Regions from separate parts of the Sphingobium sp. S6 genome, predicted to be linked through region 2. Evidence: riboswitches for the same ligand, from Rfam matches in the RefSeq annotation. Region 2 holds a riboswitch; each other region holds the start of a gene.
The links. Region 2 has a riboswitch for cobalamin ahead of SPHS8_RS15920 (TonB-dependent receptor). Riboswitches for the same ligand answer to the same signal wherever they lie in the genome.

Region 1 (4,185 bases), on a different contig from region 2:
GAAGAAGGCAGCGAAAACATCGTCGATCAAGGCACGGAGATGCTGCACCATCCCGCGCTGCGATCCATCCCGCGTATCCGTGTGCCCCAGGCCTGGACGGTCTGCGGCGGCCCCGCCTATGTGCAGGCCGCGCGCAGCATCATTGCCCAGGCGGATGCTGCGGGCAAAGAAAGGGCGAAGCCAAAGGCCGCGCCCCGGCGATGAAGCGGGGCGGCCGCCCACCCCCGTCACCTTTCACCGTCAGAAGCGGACACGCACGCCGCCATAGGCCGATCGGCCATAGGTGCTGTAACCATAGACGGTCGCATATTCTTCGTCCGTGACATTGTCGATGCGCCCGTAGATCTCCAGATGCTCGTTGATCGGCAGCGAGGCGCGGAGGTCCAGCCGGGCGTAGCCGTCATGCTGGATGCGAACGGCTGCGAATGTCTGTTCATCGAAGATCGAATCGTAGCTGTCGCTAACCATCGTTACGGTAGCCCCTGTCGATAACCCGAACGGCCAGACATAATCAGCCGACAGGCTGGCGACATTGGCCGGACGCCGTAGCAGGCGCAGACCTTCGTCGGGGCTTCCCGGCGAACGATCCCGTGCATCGACATAGCTGTAAGCCGCCGTAACGGTCAGCGCATCGACCGGCCGCAGCGCGATCGACCCTTCGACGCCTTTTGCCCGCGTGCAACCGACATTGCCGTATGCGGCGGCGGCAAAGGTGATCTGATCGCGCGTGTCACGCAAAAACGCCGTAACGGAAATCGTCACGCGATTATCGTCGAAGCTCTGATCGAAGCCGATATCGTAGCTTTTGGAACGCTCCGGCTCCAGCGCCGCATTGCCAAATATCGGCGCATAAAGCTGATAGAGCGAGGGTGCCTTGAAGCCCTCGCCATAGCTGAGGCGGAAGTTGGTCGCGCCCTTGTTAGGCGTGTAATTGGCATTGGCGCCGAAGGTGGTCGCGCCGCCGAACTGGCTATGATCATCATGGCGAACGCCTCCGGTGAGCGAGAGGCCGTCGACCGGCTGTACGACCGCGAGCGCATAGACGCTGTCGATATTGGCCCGCGCGCTGCCCGGCGCGAAGGGACCGAAGGAATCAAAGTCGGGCCGTTCATGTTCGTAGCCGAAGATGATGCGGGCCTGATCCACCGGCTTATAGACGCCCTCATATTCAAAGCGCAGGGTCGTACCGCTATACCCCTCCCTCGCGTCATCGCCCCGGAACGAGAAGTAATCGCGGTCCGTGCGCGACCATGTGACTGCTGCCCGGTTCTGAAGCTTTCCATCGAACAGAGCGGCGTTCAGACCTGCATAACCGATATATTGATCGACCTTGCTGGTGTCGGGCGTGTCGATCGGCGCGCCGAAGAACATGTCCGTGTCGAGATCGGAATGGATATAGTAGCCGCGCAGATCAAGGCTCAGGGCATCGGTGAAGCTTAGCTTGAGCTTCGCGTTAGCGGCGACATTTTCATAGCCGTCTCGCTCGGTGCCCCCCGCAGCGGACGAAATGCCATCCGTGCGGAAATAAGCGACGCCAAGCCCGCCTGACGCGATGCCGCTTGTGCCGGAAACGTCCGCCTTGGCGTTCAGCGTGTCGGCATAGCCATAGTCGACCGAAACCGTCCCTCCGAAATCTTCACTGGGGGCGCCGGTCATGATGTTGACGACGCCGCCGATCGCCTGGCTGCCGTAGACCACCGAATTGGAGCCGCGCAGCACTTCGATGCGGCGGATGTTGCCGGTCAGCAAATTGCCGAAATCATAGGCGTCGCCGATGCTGCTCGGATCATTGATCTTCACGCCATCGAGCAGCACCAGCGTTTGCGTCGTTTCCGCGCCACGGATCGAAATGCCGGTGACGCCGCCCACGGCATCGGCGCGGTTGAAACGGACGCCGGGCGTGGTGATCAGCAGGTCCGCGATGCTGACATTCTGGCGCGTCTCGATGGTCTTTTCATCGATCACCGTCACGGCCTGCCCGACTTCATCGGTCGGCTGCTCGATGCCGAGCGCGGTGACAACGATTTCGTCTGCATCTTCGGCAAGCGCGGGGGTGGCCGCAAGCAGCGCCAGCAGTGAAATTCCGGTCTTGAACATTTTCTGTCTTCCCTGAGCGCCATGCGACATGAGGCCAGGGCTTCCGCGCGAGCGGCCGGTGCACGAGGGAGGGAGACGCCAATCCCGTCACGCGCACCGATGCGGCCCTGCGCCGCTTCGTCGCTCAGACGGAAAACCGTGCCCGGGCCGATCCCTGGACCCAAGGCAAGAGCGACCATGCGCCGGCAGGTCTCCTGGCTCGCGGGTCGTCGCGGCGATGCACGGGCCTTCCCGGACGCGTGTCCAGTGGCTGGTCCCCCTCGCCTTCCCCTTTTGAAGGCATGCGGGTTTCCGGGTGCATCGCGCTCACCGCTTACAGTTGCAGGGGCAGCTGCGGACTTGGACGGATGAACCGTCCCCACCGCATTCCCTTTCCGGCGCGATCTTTCGTGAACGGTTGCCCGCTCACGCCGCGCGCCATAGGGGAAAGCGAGGGTTCTGCCAAGGAGTGGATCGATGCGATTACTGGGCGCTGTGCTTGCCGGGGGACGATCCCGTCGGTTCGGGAGCGACAAGGCGCTGGCGCTGATGTCGGATGGGCGCATGCTGATCGACCATGCGGTGGCGGCGATCGCGCCCCATGTGGAGGCGGTGGTGGTCTGCGGGCGGACGGTCGAGGGGATGACCAGCCTCTCCGACCGGCCCGCGCCTGATATGGGACCGCTGGGCGGGCTGAACGCGGCACTGCATCATGCGCGGGACGAAGGCTATGACGCGGTGCTGACGACCGGGTGCGACATGCCGGTCTATCCGGCGGCGTTGGTGGAGGCGCTGGCGGGAGAAGGCGCTGCGGTGTTGAAGGGGCAGCAACTTGCCGGTTTCTGGCCTGCCGGGCTTGCGGATGATCTGGACGCGCATCTGGCTGAGGAGAATAGCCGGTCGATATATGGCTGGCTGGAGCGGATCGGCGCGCGGATCGTGGAGCGGGCCGATATCGTCCTGCCGAATATCAATCGACCGCAGGATCTTGCCGGGTTGCCAAAAAACTAGCTGCGCCGTGCTCCTGCGAAGGCAGGAGCCCAATTCAGAGGACGGGACTGGGCTCCTGCCTTTGCAGGAGCACGTTGCTTATCGTGCTGAGCGGGTTGCACCCTATCGCCGAGCTGAACTTGCCGAAGCCCCCTCCCTTCCTTCCAACTAAGTTCGGGGGCGTTCGGCAAGCTCAGGGCAAAGGTCGCGGAGAGCCGGTCTTCAAAGCTGAAGAGCGACGCTGGCTGCGGCCTCTACTGGCATGGACGTGCCCGCCACCGCCTCACCAATCAGAAGCAGGGTCGGATCTTCGTCGCTGATCGTCGCGACCAGGAAGGCAAGCGCCGACAGCTTGCCCCGAATCAGCCGTTCGGTGGGCAGCGATACATTGACCGCCACCATCACCGGCGTTTCGGGATCGCGCCCGGCGGCGATCAGCTGGCGGCTGATCTCGCCAGCTGCGGCGCGGCCCATATAGATGCCGAGCGTGCCGCCCGGACGGGCCAGCGTTTCCCAGTCGAGCTTGAGCGGTTCACCGGCTTTGAGATGCGCGGTCACCAGCGTCAGGCCGCGCGCCTTGCCGCGCAGGGTGAGCGAGGCGTTGCCGCTTGCCGCCGCCGCGCTGGCGGTGGTGATGCCGGGGCAGATGTGAGTGCGGATGCCGTCAGCGGCGAGATGCTCCATCTCCTCCGCCGATCGGCCGAAGACCGACGGGTCACCGCCTTTCAGGCGCACGACGCGCTTGCCTGCCTTGGCAGCGGCGAGGAGGAGGTCGTTGATGCTTTCCTGATCCTTGCTGTGACGGCCGGAACGCTTGCCGACGCTGACGCGCTGTATGCTTTGCGGGATGAGGTCAAGGACGCCGGGGCCGACCAGCGCGTCATAAAAGACGATGTCAGCCGCCGCCATCAGCTTTTCGGCCTTGCGGGTCAGCAGATCCGGATCGCCCGGCCCCGCGCCGACCAGCCAGACTTCACCGGGGGCGATAAGTTCATTCGGCTGCATGGAGCGTCTCCTGCGGAATTTGGGCAAGGATATTGGCAAGCGCGGGGCGGCAGGACCCGCAATTGGTCCCGGCGCCGATCGCCTTGCCGATGGCGGGCACGTCGACCAGGCTCT
Region 2 (4,185 bases):
AACCGCCACCGCGCCGCATCCGGCCCGTTGCGCATCTCCGCCCCCACCTCCTTCGGCCGCCTCCATGTCGCCCCCCATGTCGGCCGCTTCCTGGAACAGCATCCGCGCGTCGACCTCCAACTCAACCTGTCCGACGCCTATGAAGACCTGCTCGCTGAACGGATCGACCTTGCGATCCGCATCACCAGCGACATTCCCGCCCATCTGGAGGGGCATCATCTCGCCGCCAACCGCCGCATCCTCTGCGCCAGCCCCGCCTATCTCGCCGCCCACGGCACGCCGGAAAGGATCGCCGACCTCTCGCGCCACCTTCTGCTCGCCGCCGAAGGACAATTGCCATGGCGATTGGTCAACGGGCGCGCGCGCAAGCTGATCGACGGCCAAAGCCATGTCCGCACCAACAGCAGCGAAATCGTGCGCGAACTCGCCCTTACCGGCGTCGGCATCGCCCTGCGCTCGCTCTGGGACGTGGGCGATCTAATCGCGGACGGACGCCTCGTCCGCGTCCTTGAACCTTGGGAAGGCCCCGCCGACCTCGCCGTCCACGCCGTCCACCCCCGCGCGGCGGGCCGCCCTGCCGCCGTGGACACCTTCATCGCATTCTTGCGCGAAAGCTTCCGCGACGCGCCGTGGAACAGGGGCGGTTGACAGAAAAAGGTAGGCGGGCTCCCGCTCAACCCGCTGAAAAGCCAAAATTCCATTATGCGAAAATTCGCCAGGCTCCTGTCAAAAAATAGAAGCTTTCCGGCGTTAACCTGCGTAATTGCAGCGGGAAACAGGCCGATGTTATCGTTCGAGCCATAAGAAACTTGAGAGAGGATATGGGCCATGCGCCCCAATGACGCGTCACATTTTTCCGCCTGCGCCGCCCAGGAAGCGCGGCAAGCCAGGGAAGCCCGCCTGCGCGGCGCCGACCAGGCAACCATCGCCCTCCACAATGAACGCGCCGTCCGCTACCAGGCCATGGCCCTCCGCCTCCAGCGAGAACGCTGCACGACCCTGAACTGATTGGCGCGAAGGCCCAGCACCCCCAATTCCCTCTCCCCTTCAGGGGAGAGGGTGCCGAGCGAAGCGAAGGCGGGAGAGGGGAACACAAAGCTCAGCCGTCGCCCCCTCTCCCCACCCCTCTCCCCTAAAGGGGAGAGGGAGCAATCCCCACCACCCCCCTTGCCCCACACCCCCACCTCCGCTATCGCCCCCTCACCCGGGGCAACCCCCCGGGCATGATCGCGCCGGTGCCTCGAAAGAGGCTTAAAAGGGAACATGGTGAAGGAGGCATCCGCCTCCCCAAGCCAGGGCTGTCCCTGCAACTGTAAGCGGCGAGCGCGATGCACATCGCCCCACCTCACAGGCAGGTTGGGGCAAGTCACTGGGCCGGACGCTAAATCCTGCGAGGCCTGGGAAGGCCGTGCATCAAGCGATGACCCGCGAGCCAGGATACCTGCCAGCGTCTGGTCGCTCTTGCCTTGGTCCAGGGGATGGCCGCGGCACGGTGAACTCCGTCTGAGCGACGAACGAGCGGCAAGAGGCCGCTTCGGTGACGCTGGCGGCCGCCTTGGGGGCGTCCGGCCGTCGGCGTGCGCCGGTCGTCGCCTGACGACAGGTCTCTTGCCGGATGTCGCCAGACGCCCGGAGTGCATGATGTGAAACTTCCCGATCATTTCCACCGCGCCGCCTGGGCGCTGACCGCCACTCTCCTCCCCCTGCCAGCCTTTGCCGCCGAAGCGGCCGATGCGGGCGAAGACGCCAGCGCCATCATCGTCTTCGGCCGGGGCGAGGACAAGATCGGCACCGCCCATGCGGCGAGCGAAGGCAGCGTCGGTGGTGCTGACCTTCTCGTCCGCCCGCTGCTGCGCGTCGCCGAACTGCTCGAAGCCGTGCCGGGCATGGTCGCGGCCCAGCATTCGGGCAGCGGCAAGGCCAATCAATATTTCCTGCGCGGCTTCAACCTCGACCATGGGTCGGACTTCACCACCTATATCGACGCGGTTCAGATGAATTTCCGCAGCCATGGCCACGGCCAGGGCTATCTCGACCTCAATGGGCTCATCCCCGAAATCATCGCGCGGGAGGATTTTCGCAAAGGTCCCTATCGCGCCGATGGCGGCGACTTCGCGCTTGCAGGCGCGGCCTATATGACCACGATCGACGGCTATGACCGGCCATGGGTCTCGGCGGAGGGCGGATCCTTCGGCTGGCGCAGGCTGGCGTCGGGCGGGACGGTAAGGGCGGGCGCGGGCGATCTCACCCTGGTCGCGCAGGCCAAGGCCTATGACGGGCCATGGCAGGAGCCTGAACATCTGCGCCATTATGCGGGCTTCGCCAAATATACGCTCCCCACAGGGGCCGGAAAGATCGACGCCACGCTCCACGCCTATCGCGCGACATGGCGCCCGACCGAGCAAATCCCTGAGCGCATCGTCGGCACGCCGCTCTGCCCCGATATCTTCTGTTCGCCCGATCCGTCCGCGCGCGGTGAAACCACCCGCATTATCGGCAATCTCGCCACCATTCAGCCGACATGGCGCGCCAATCTGTACGCCCAGTTCTACGACTGGACGATGTTCTCCAACCCCACCTACACCGACCCCGACGGCACCAGCGCGCAGATACAGCAATTCGACCGCCGCTGGGTCCTCGGTTTCACGGGCGAAAAGCGCTGGGATGCCGATCCCGCGCTGCAACTGAAGCTCGGCACGGAAAACCGTTATGACGCGATCGGCAATGTCGGCGTCAACCGAACCGCAGGGCGCGCTTTCCTCTCCTCGCTTGGCCGCTATCGCGTCAACCAAGGCTCGGCCGCGCTTTATGGCGAAGCGACCGTCACGCCCCTTCCCGGCCTGCGCATCACCGGCGGGGTGCGCGGCGACTATTATCATTATGATGTCCGCAGCCGGGACGCCGTTGCCGCCGCATTGGGTGAAGGCAGCGGTTCGGACACGCTCGTCTCGCCCAAGGCGTCGGCCGCGTGGGCGATCACGCCGCAGGTCGAACTCTATGCCAATTGGGGCCGGGGCTTCCATTCCAATGACGCGCGCGGCGCGGTCAATGTGGACACGCCTGTTCCCATGCTCGTGCGCGGCACCGGCAAGGAACTGGGCGGCCGCCTTCAGCTTCCCGGCTTCACCTTCACCGCAACCTATTGGTGGCTGAACGTCGGAAGCGAGTTGCGCTTCGTCGGCGATTCCAACGCGGTCGAACCCAGCGGAGCCAGCCGCCGCCATGGCTATGAGCTTGTCGCCTTCTGGCGGCCACTCCCCTGGCTTGCCTTCGACGGCAATTACACCGCCAGCCACAGCCGCTACACCAATGGCGATCATATCCCCAACGCCTTCAGGAATGCAGCGTCCGCCGGGGCGGCTATCGTCCTCGATCCATGGGAAGCCAGCATCCGCGTCCGCCATCTCGGGCCCTCTCCCCTGATCGAGGATAATAGCGTGCGCGATCCCGGCAGCACTGTCGTCAATGCCCGCGCCGCCTGGAAGGGGAAGCGGGTGCAGATCTATGCCGAACTGCTCAATATCCTGGGCAGCCGGGACAAGGACATCGCCTATTATTACGAATCCTACATCCCCGCCGCCGATGCGGAGCCGGTCGAAGGACGGCTGAGCCGCGTCGTCGAACCGCGAACGGTGCGCGGCGGGATCAAGTTCCTCTTCTGACAATGGGAAGCGAAGGCTGGTCATTGGCAAGAGACCGGCCTTCGCGATCAACGACTTACTTATGGGACGGAAGTGTTCGTAAAGTAAAAGCCGGAAAGTCTTTATTTAAATAGGTTAAAGGCCATGAACTTCAGCGTGGAAATTTTGGGCTATGGTTGACGGGCTTTCGCCGCTGTGCAACTTTCCCCTACGGCAATCTGGACAAAGAATCAGTTGCCAGGAGAGGATGTCCATGACCCACCCACCTTTGCGGGGCGCCGTTTTTCACGCCATCTTGCGCGACTGCCTGGAAGCGCAGCGCGCGCCCAAGGAAACCGAAATACAACTGGTCGCCTGCAAAATCTGGCAGGACAGTTTCGCTGCAATATCGCACAAGAACTGGCATGATCTCGTGCCGGGCAGCGAAGAATATGAATATACCCTCAACGCCGCCCGCATGGCCTTCGGCATCCACGCCGCCAACAGCGCCGCCTGAATCCTGACCTTCAGGTCAATTTTCGGCCCCAAATCTCCAAAACCCTTT
Region 3 (4,185 bases), on a different contig from region 2:
TCGAGCAACCGGGCATGGCCTGCTTCGGCTGAGCAGTGGGCGGCCAGGCAATGTTGAGTGATGGCGGGATTGTCGCGCGCGAGGGGAGCGATCGCGGCGCCGCAGATAAAGCCGTCGAGCAGCACCGGCACGCGCATCATCCGCGCGGCTAGGATCGCACCTGCCATGGCGGCGATCTCCCGACCGCCGAGGCGGCGAAGCGTTTCGAAGGCGTCGGTGCAATGGGATGCGTGCAGGGCGAGCGCGACGCGGACGGCTTCCGTCTTGCGGGCGAGGGCTGCTTCGTCGATGCCCGTTCCCCTCCCCGTCCAGTCCTGCGCCTCGCCGCCGAAGGCGTGAAGGCACAGCGCGGCGGCGGGGGTGGTGTTGGCGATGCCCATCTCTCCGGCGAAGAGCAGTTCGCAATCTTCAGGCACCACGGCAGCGCCTGCGTTCAGGGCTTCGAGGCACTCGGCCTCCGTCATGGCGGGGGCTTCGCATATGTCGGCGGTGGGCTGTTCAAGGGAAAGCGGGACGATCACCAGATCGGCTCCGCAAGCGCCCGCAAGCGCATTGATCGCCGCGCCGCCAGATTGGAAGTTAGCGACCATCTGCGCAGTGACGGACGCCGGAAAGGCGCTGACGCCACGCGCGGCAACGCCGTGATTGCCGGCGAAGATGGCGGCGCGGATACGGTCGGCGCGCGGACACTCGCGGCTCTGCCAGCCCGCCATGAAGAGGGCAATTTCCTCCAGGCGGCCTAGTGATCCGGCGGGCTTCGTCAAAGAAGCCTGCCGCGCCGCCGCAGCGTCGATCGCCGTCGCGTCGCTGCCAGGAAGTGTGGCGAGCGCGGCCTGAAAACCGTCGCGGTCCTCAAAACGGATCATGTGCAGACAAAGCCCTCGGGCGGCGTCCGGACGATGAAGTGCCCCTTCACCCCTTGCGGCCATTCGGCGTAGCGCACGACGCCCTCTTCGCTGGCGCCATGGCGCAGGGCATAGTCAAGGATGGCGCGCGCGGCATCCGCGTCCGGGGTGAAGTCGCCCAGCACATAGCCGACCTTGCCAGGGCCGCGCACATGGACGGTGCAATGCCGCTGGCAGGCGAAGAGGCAGGGCATTTCCTGCACGGCGATCGCTTCATAGGCAGGCTCCTGCGCCTGAAGCCCGCGCATGGCATCGACCAGCAGCGCACCGCCGCGCCGCCCTTCGCTGTCTTCCCGTTGGTCTGCGGACAGGCGGCAGGTCGAGCAGACGACCACCGACGCGCTGTTTTCGACGGCACGCAGCATCAGCGGCACGCTTTTATAATCATCTGAACATGAAAGACCGGCATCATGGCCCTCCCTGCAAAATCGAACCGCAACGGCCCTGACCGGCCAGTGGCGGGCAAGGCGATGGCTGTCGTCCGCGGGGAACCCCGTTCGTCCGGCACACCCTGTCCGGTCGAAGAACGACTGCGGCAGGCAGGTCTCCTGGCTCACGGGTCGATGCGCATCGGCCGCCTTCTCGGGAGATACTCCCCCAATGGCTGCGTGGCCGGTCCACTCACCGCTTACAGTTGCAGGGGCAGCGCGGGCATTGCACCCGACTTCCCTTTTGATCCCCAAACGGGGAACCTGTCGCGGCGCTGCTGATAATGAGGCAGGACCAAGCCCGCAAGCGGTAGATGAAGCGGCGCCTCGTCAGCCGGGCAGCCCGCCTGCCGCCAGCATGGCGTCTGCCCGGGCCAGCACGATGATCGGCAACCCGGCGCTGGCGGCGCGTTCGGCAGCGAGGCGGGTGGGGGCGGATATGGTGACAAGCAGCGGGCAATTAGCGAGCGCGGCCTTCTCCACCAGCTCATAGGAACAGCGCGAGGACAGTAGCGCAAAGCCGCCATCCCATGACAATTGCCGCCGCCGCATCGCCCCGATCAGCTTGTCGAACGCGTTGTGGCGGCCCACATCCTCATAGGCGAGGCGGATTGCGCCATCTGCCCCCGCCAGGGCAGCGGCATGGACAGCACCGGTTTGCCGATTGAGCGGTTGATGCGCGGCAAGATCGCCCAACGCCCGGAAGATAGCCGCCCGGCCTGCGGTCGAGCGGGCTGTCACGGCGGGCAGGGGCCGCAGCGCCTGCTCCAGATTTTCGACGCCGCATAAGCCGCAGGAGGAATCGGAGACGCGGTGACGGACGCGGCCGAGCAGTCCCTCCACCCGCTCCGGCGGCAGCGTGGCGCGGGCGACCAGGCCCTGCTCCGTTACATGGACGTCAACGTCGAGCGGCGCGTCCGATGGCAGGACCAGCCGCTCGGCAAGCGCGAAGCCCTGAACCAGTTCGGCCACGTCCCCTGGCGTCGCCATCAGCACCGCATAGCCGATGCCGTTGAACTCGATCGCGACGGGCATCTCCTCCGCCAGATCGCGCTCCACGAACGATGCGTCGCCCTTTGGGCTAATGCGGGTGAAGGAGAAGGGAAATGGCATAGCGCCGGTCTAGGCGGGCGGGATGCGCCCTGCAATATGACGCAACCATGCAACTGCCGCTTTCCTTTGCCGGTCAAGCCATCTATGCACAGCCCCGATCGCGCCGGTGCCCGAACGGGCTTCAAAGGGAATGCGGTGCGGGCTGCCGGTCAGGCGCCCAAATCCGCGGCTGTCCCTGCAACTGTAAGCGGTGAGCGAGACGCATAGCGACTTTCCGTTACCGCCGGAGGGTCAGCCACTGGGCCGGACGCTAAATCATGCGAGGCCTGGGAAGGCCATGTGTCGAGCGATGACCCGCAAGCCAGGAGACCTGCCGGCGTCTGGTCGCTCTTGCTTTGGCCCAGGGGATGGCCGGGGCACGGTATTCCGTCTGAGCGACGCGTGCGGCGGGACCGCACCGGCATGCGTGCCGGGCGCTAAGATGCGTCCGTCCGGCGCGTCGTGCTGGCCGCATAGCGGAGGTCCCGTCCAGTCTCGCTGACGCAGACGGGAGCCAAGCCGTCCGATGGTTATGCAAGTTCCGGCGCTGCGCCGCCGCGCGACATGGATGTTCGCGCTGCTGATCGCCGCCAATATCGGCCTTTGGATATGCGCCCTGATGATCTTCTCGGGCGATACGATGATGCTGGGCACCGCCCTGCTCGCCTGGAGCCTGGGCCTGCGTCATGCGGTGGACGCCGACCATATCGCCGCCATCGACAATGTGACCCGCAAACTGATGCAGGACGGGCAGCAGCCGCTGACCGTGGGCCTGTGGTTCGCGATCGGGCATAGCGCGATCGTGCTGATCGCGGCGGTCCTCATCGCCTTTGCCGCCAGTGCCCTCAGCCGCGTCGAGGCGGCGGGGGAGATCGGCGGCACGATTGCCACGATCATCTCCGCAAGCTTCCTCTTTGCTATCGCGGCGATGAACCTCATCATCCTGCGATCTGTCCTGAAGACGTTCAATCATGTTCGCAACGGCGGAACCTATGTCGATGAGGACATGGACATTCTGCTGGGCAATCGGGGCATGTTGTCGCGCCTGTTCCGGCCGCTGTTCCGCCTCGTCACGCGTAGCTGGCACATGGCGCCGCTCGGATTTCTCTTTGGCCTGGGGTTCGACACGGCGACGGAGGTGGCCATCCTCGGCCTGTCGGCGGGTCAGGCGGCGAGCGGCCTTTCGATCGCAACGGTACTGATCTTCCCCTTGCTGTTCGCGGCGGGCATGGCGCTCATCGACACGGCGGACGGCGCGCTGATGATGGGCGCCTATCAATGGGCGTTCGTGAAGCCGATCCGCAAGCTTTACTATAACATCACCATCACGCTGGTGTCGGCGCTGGTCGCCATCGTCATCGGCGGGATCGAGGCGGCGGCGCTGCTGGGCGACAAGCTGGGCCTGACCGGCGGCATCTGGTCGATCGCCGCCCGCATGGGCGAGCATTTCAACAGCCTCGGCTTTTTCATCATAGGCCTGTTCGCCGCCTGCTGGCTGGTGAGCTGGATCATCTACCGCTGGAAGCGCTTCGACGAGATCGACGTGCTCATCCCCAAAAAAGGACAGACATTATGAGCAAGGTTCCCGCCACGGTCATCACGGGCTTTCTGGGTGCCGGAAAGACGACGCTGATCCGCCACCTGATCGAAAATGCGGGCGGGCGTCGGCTCGCCCTCATCATCAACGAATTTGGCGATGTCGGCGTAGACGGTTCGCTGGTGAAGGGCTGCGGCGACGAAGCCTGCCCGGACGAGGATAT
Region 4 (4,185 bases), on a different contig from region 2:
ATGATTGCCGATCCGGCCTATGATATGGTGCTGGCGGACGAACTGAATATCGTCCTGCGCTACGATTATCTGCCGGTGGAAGAGGTGCTGGAAGCCGTGACGAACAGGGACGAGATGAAGCATGTCCTCATCACAGGCCGCAACGCGCCCGAACCCCTGATCGAGGCGGCGGACCTCGTCACCGAAATGACACTGATCAAGCACCCCTTCCGCAGCGGCGTGAAGGCGCAGGCGGGGATCGAATTCTGACATGAGCGGTCCCGCCATCATCCCGATCGACAGCGCGCAGTTCGAGGCGTTGGTAAGGGCGCGGCGGGACATTCGCCATTTCAGGACGGACCCGATCGATGAGACGGACGTCGAATGGCTGCTCAGCATGGCGCATCGCGCGCCGTCAGTGGGCTTGTCGCAGCCGTGGCGTTTCGTGCGTGTGGAAACCGTGGAGCTACGCGAGCGGCTGGCCTGTCATGTCGACCGGCAGGTCAAGGAAGCGGGCAAGGAATATGATGGCGATCAGGACAAGCTCTATCGCAGCCTGAAGCTGCATGGCTTGCGCGAGGCGCCGGTCCTGTTCGCCGTCTATTGCGACGATGGGACGGAGACGGGCCATCATCTGGGCGCCGTCACCATGCCCGAGGCGCGGCGCTACAGCTGCGTCATGGCGGTGCATACGCTATGGCTGGCGGCGCAGACACGGCGCATCGGCATGGGTTGGGTGTCGATCATGGAGCCCGAAGGCGTGAACGCGATGCTCGATATTCCCGCAAGCTGGGAATGCCTGGGGCTGCTCTGCCTTGGCCGGGCTGTCAGTGAAGAGGATGTGCCGGAACTGGAACGGCGGGGCTGGGAGCAGCGGACCGACTGGCATTCCGTGGTGGTGCGGCGTTAGTTCCGCATCCGCATCCGCTCCCCCGTTCGGACCGAGATCAGCTATTCACCCCGGAGGAAATCCAGCGCCAGCGTTTCGAAACGGTCCTTGTGCTCGATCATCGTCCAATGGCCGCAGCGCGGGAAGACGTGCAGTTCGGCATTGGGGATGATGCGCATGGGCAGCAGCGCGCCGTCGAGCGGACTGACCTTGTCATCGCGGCCCCACATGATGAGCGTCGGCGCCTGGATTTTGCCGAGATAGTCGATACGTTGGGATACGCCCGGCCCGCTCATCGACTGCGCGATGAAGCCGAGGGCGGCGCGCGTGTACATCTTGCGGCTGCTTTCCATCGTCACCGGTTCCAGCGCCGCCTTGTAGCGCATGTCGATCAATTCATCGGTGATGATCGATTTGTCGTACACCATGGATTCGAGCCAGGCGATGATGTTCTCCCGCGTCGGGTCTTCGATGAAATCGACCAGGCGGGTCAGCCCCTCATTGGGGAAGGTCGAGGTGATGTTGAAACCGATGCCGCCGATCGTGATGTAGCGCAGCACGCGGTCGGGATGAGAGGCCGCCAGATGTCCGCCGACAATCCCCCCATAGCTGTTGCCAACAATATGGGCACGGTCGATGCCAAGGCCGTCCATCAGCGCGACGACTGCGTCGCGGGCTACTCCTACCGGGTCGCCATCCACGGGATCGCTCTTCCCATATCCCGGTGCGTCCAGGATGATGGTGCGGAAATATTGGGAGAAGAAGGGCAGATTGCCCCGAAAATTCGCCCAGCCGGTGACGCCGGGGCCGGACCCATGGAGCAGCAACAGCGCAGGGCCGGATCCCGCTTCATGATAATGAAGCCGCCCCTTGTCCGTTTCCAGGAAGCGGCTGGTGCCTTCGAAGCTGAAATCGCCCATCTTTTCCTCTCCATTTTTGCACTATTTGGCGAGGGCGTAGCGGCGATGCGCGATGGACGCAAGGAAGCGGGCGTTGACTACTTCCCTTTCGCTCGCATCGCCATTATGAAGCGCGTCGAGCCGGTTCGCCCGGTTCATCGATCGCGCCGGTGCCCCGGTATAGGGGCTTAAATGGGAATGCGGTGCGGGAGGCTCTCTCCCAAATCCGTGGCTGTCCCTGCAACTGTGAGCGGCGAGCGAAGCATGGACCGGCCAGTTCTGACAATGGGACGGCCAGCCACTGGAGCGATCCGGGAAGGCCCCATGCCAAGCTGTGACCCGCAAGCCAGGAGACCTGCCGGAGCAAAGGTCGCTCTTGCCATGATCCAGGGGATGGTCACGGCTCGGTTCTCCGTTTGAGCGACGAATTTGGTGCGGCTGCGGCCGTGCAGGCGAGCGGCTTGGCCGCCTTCCTGCGCGCGCCGTCCGCTGGTCGTGGCGCAAGTGCTGGAGGGCTGAAGCAATGCAGGAGCAGATGCGGCGGGATACCGCCAGCACCGGCACGCGCCACGGTGTACGCGGCTGGTGCCCGACGGCATGGCGGCCGATGATGGCGGGCGACGGGCTGCTGGTGCGGGTGCGTCCGTCGCTTGGCCGGATGAGCCGGGAACAGGCGATAGGATTTTGCGAGGCGGCGCTTACCCTTGGCAGTGGCCATATCGACGTCACGAACCGCGCCGCCTTTCAGATCAGGGGCGTGCCGGAGGCTGACCATCGTGCGCTGATGGAGCGATTGATCGCTATTGGGCTCGCGCATGCCGATGAGGAGCGAGACGCTCACGTTCCTATACTGATCAACCCGGATTGGCATGAGGGCGATGATAGCGCGCTGATTGCGACGGAACTGACGGCGCGCCTGCGCGAACTACCGGACCTTCCCGCGAAGGTCGGCTTCGCGATCGACGCTGGCCCTGCCCCGGTGCTGAGCGACGCGTCGGCCGATTTCAGGGTGGAACGGGCCGCGAGCGGCGCGCTCATCCTGCGGGCGGACGGGCGCATAAAAGGTACTCCGGTCAACACGGCAGACGCGGCGGAAGGGTTGATCCGCATGGCCCATCGGTTCGTGGCAAGCGGCGGCGTTCAGGCTGGCCGCATGGCGCGGCACAATGTCCCGCTGTTTGAAGAGGCGATCGAGGCGCCTGCCCCGGCACGTTCCCGCGCCACGGCTTTGGCGGATGCACCCGGCCCCTTTCATGCCGCGCCCTTCGGCCGGATCGAGGCGGCGGAACTCCTCGCCATCATCGCCGATGACGCGCGTGCGGTGCGGGTCACGCCATGGCGAGGGTTGGTGCTGGAGGGCAGCGGCGCACCTGCCGACGATCCGTCCGACCCGCGCCTTGCCGCCGATGCCTGTCCGGGCGCTCCCGCCTGCCCGCAATCGAGCGTCGCCACCCGTGAACTTGCCGCCCGTCTCGCGCCCTATGTGCCGGGGCTGCACGTGTCCGGTTGCGCCAAGGGTTGCGCCCGGTCTTCACAAGCAGCGGTCGTCCTGACCGGGCGAGAGGGCGTCTTCGACCTTGCCTTCAATGCGCGCGCGGGTGCGCCGCCGCTGCACGCGGGCCTGTCACCTGATCAGATATTCGCCCATTTCGGAGCCCATTGATGCCGCATCTTTATGAAACAGACGGCGCTGAAATCTATCGCCAGTCCTTCCGCATGATCCGCTCGGAATCGGCGCTGGACCGCTTCTCCACCGAGGAAGAGCGGGTTGCCGTGCGGATGATCCATGCGGCGGGCATGGTGGGTCTGGCGTCGCATATTCGCTTCTCACCGGGATTTGCCAAAGTCGCGATCGCCGCGCTGGAGGCTGGCGCGCCGATCCTGTGTGATGCGCGAATGGTGTCGGAAGGGATCACGCGCGCCCGCCTGCCTAATGGCAACGCGATCATCTGCACCCTGAACGATCCACAAGTTCCAGACCTCGCCCGGTCGATGGCGAACACCCGGTCGGCGGCCGCGCTCGAATTGTGGCGCCCCCGTCTGGCCGGAGCGGTTGTCGCGATCGGCAACGCTCCTACCGCGCTATTCCACCTGCTCAACATGCTGGAAGACCCTGCATGTCCGCGTCCGGCGGCGATCGTCGGCTGTCCTGTCGGTTTCGTCGGCGCGGCGGAATCGAAACAGGCGCTATGGGAAAGCCAACCCGTGCCCTGCTGCATCGTGGAAGGACGGCTAGGCGGCAGCGCGATCACGGTCGCGGCGGTCAACGCTCTCGCGAGTGCGGCGGAATGAGCGGGACGATCCATGGCGTGGGGCTCGGTCCCGGTGCACAGGACCTGATGAGCGTACGCGCGGACCGGCTGATCCGCGAGGCGCGCCACATCGCCTATTTCCGCAAGCCCGGCCGTCACGGCCATG

Region 1: linked by a shared signal. The riboswitch ahead of SPHS8_RS08185 (TonB-dependent receptor plug domain-containing protein) and the one ahead of SPHS8_RS15920 (TonB-dependent receptor) in region 2 are both predicted to bind cobalamin.
Region 3: linked by a shared signal. The riboswitch ahead of SPHS8_RS18200 (HoxN/HupN/NixA family nickel/cobalt transporter) and the one ahead of SPHS8_RS15920 (TonB-dependent receptor) in region 2 are both predicted to bind cobalamin.
Region 4: linked by a shared signal. The riboswitch ahead of SPHS8_RS18170 (cobalamin biosynthesis protein CobG) and the one ahead of SPHS8_RS15920 (TonB-dependent receptor) in region 2 are both predicted to bind cobalamin.

What each region holds. Positions count from the first base shown of each region.
Region 1 is NZ_CAJHOG010000002.1:214,447-218,631, forward strand. Features, by position in the region: gene SPHS8_RS08180 (ABC transporter substrate-binding protein) at 1-204, shown strand, start outside; gene SPHS8_RS08185 (TonB-dependent receptor plug domain-containing protein) at 241-2,097, opposite strand; cobalamin riboswitch at 2,265-2,526, opposite strand; gene mobA (molybdenum cofactor guanylyltransferase) at 2,554-3,087, shown strand; gene cobA (uroporphyrinogen-III C-methyltransferase) at 3,289-4,071, opposite strand; gene SPHS8_RS08200 (nitrate reductase) at 4,058-4,185, opposite strand, start outside.
Region 2 is NZ_CAJHOG010000007.1:23,027-27,211, forward strand. Features, by position in the region: gene SPHS8_RS15910 (LysR family transcriptional regulator) at 1-648, shown strand, start outside; gene SPHS8_RS15915 (hypothetical protein) at 829-1,008, shown strand; cobalamin riboswitch at 1,217-1,463, shown strand; gene SPHS8_RS15920 (TonB-dependent receptor) at 1,704-3,662, shown strand; gene SPHS8_RS15925 (hypothetical protein) at 3,895-4,137, shown strand.
Region 3 is NZ_CAJHOG010000012.1:51,106-55,290, reverse strand. Features, by position in the region: gene cobT (nicotinate-nucleotide--dimethylbenzimidazole phosphoribosyltransferase) at 1-866, opposite strand, end outside; gene SPHS8_RS18210 (DUF1636 domain-containing protein) at 863-1,270, opposite strand; cobalamin riboswitch at 1,427-1,616, opposite strand; gene SPHS8_RS18205 (formate dehydrogenase accessory sulfurtransferase FdhD) at 1,664-2,446, opposite strand; cobalamin riboswitch at 2,534-2,778, shown strand; gene SPHS8_RS18200 (HoxN/HupN/NixA family nickel/cobalt transporter) at 2,952-4,001, shown strand; gene cobW (cobalamin biosynthesis protein CobW) at 3,998-4,185, shown strand, end outside.
Region 4 is NZ_CAJHOG010000012.1:42,020-46,204, reverse strand. Features, by position in the region: gene cobO (cob(I)yrinic acid a,c-diamide adenosyltransferase) at 1-249, shown strand, start outside; gene bluB (5,6-dimethylbenzimidazole synthase) at 251-889, shown strand; gene SPHS8_RS18175 (alpha/beta fold hydrolase) at 931-1,788, opposite strand; cobalamin riboswitch at 1,919-2,144, shown strand; gene SPHS8_RS18170 (cobalamin biosynthesis protein CobG) at 2,375-3,430, shown strand; gene SPHS8_RS18165 (precorrin-8X methylmutase) at 3,430-4,059, shown strand; gene cobI (precorrin-2 C(20)-methyltransferase) at 4,056-4,185, shown strand, end outside.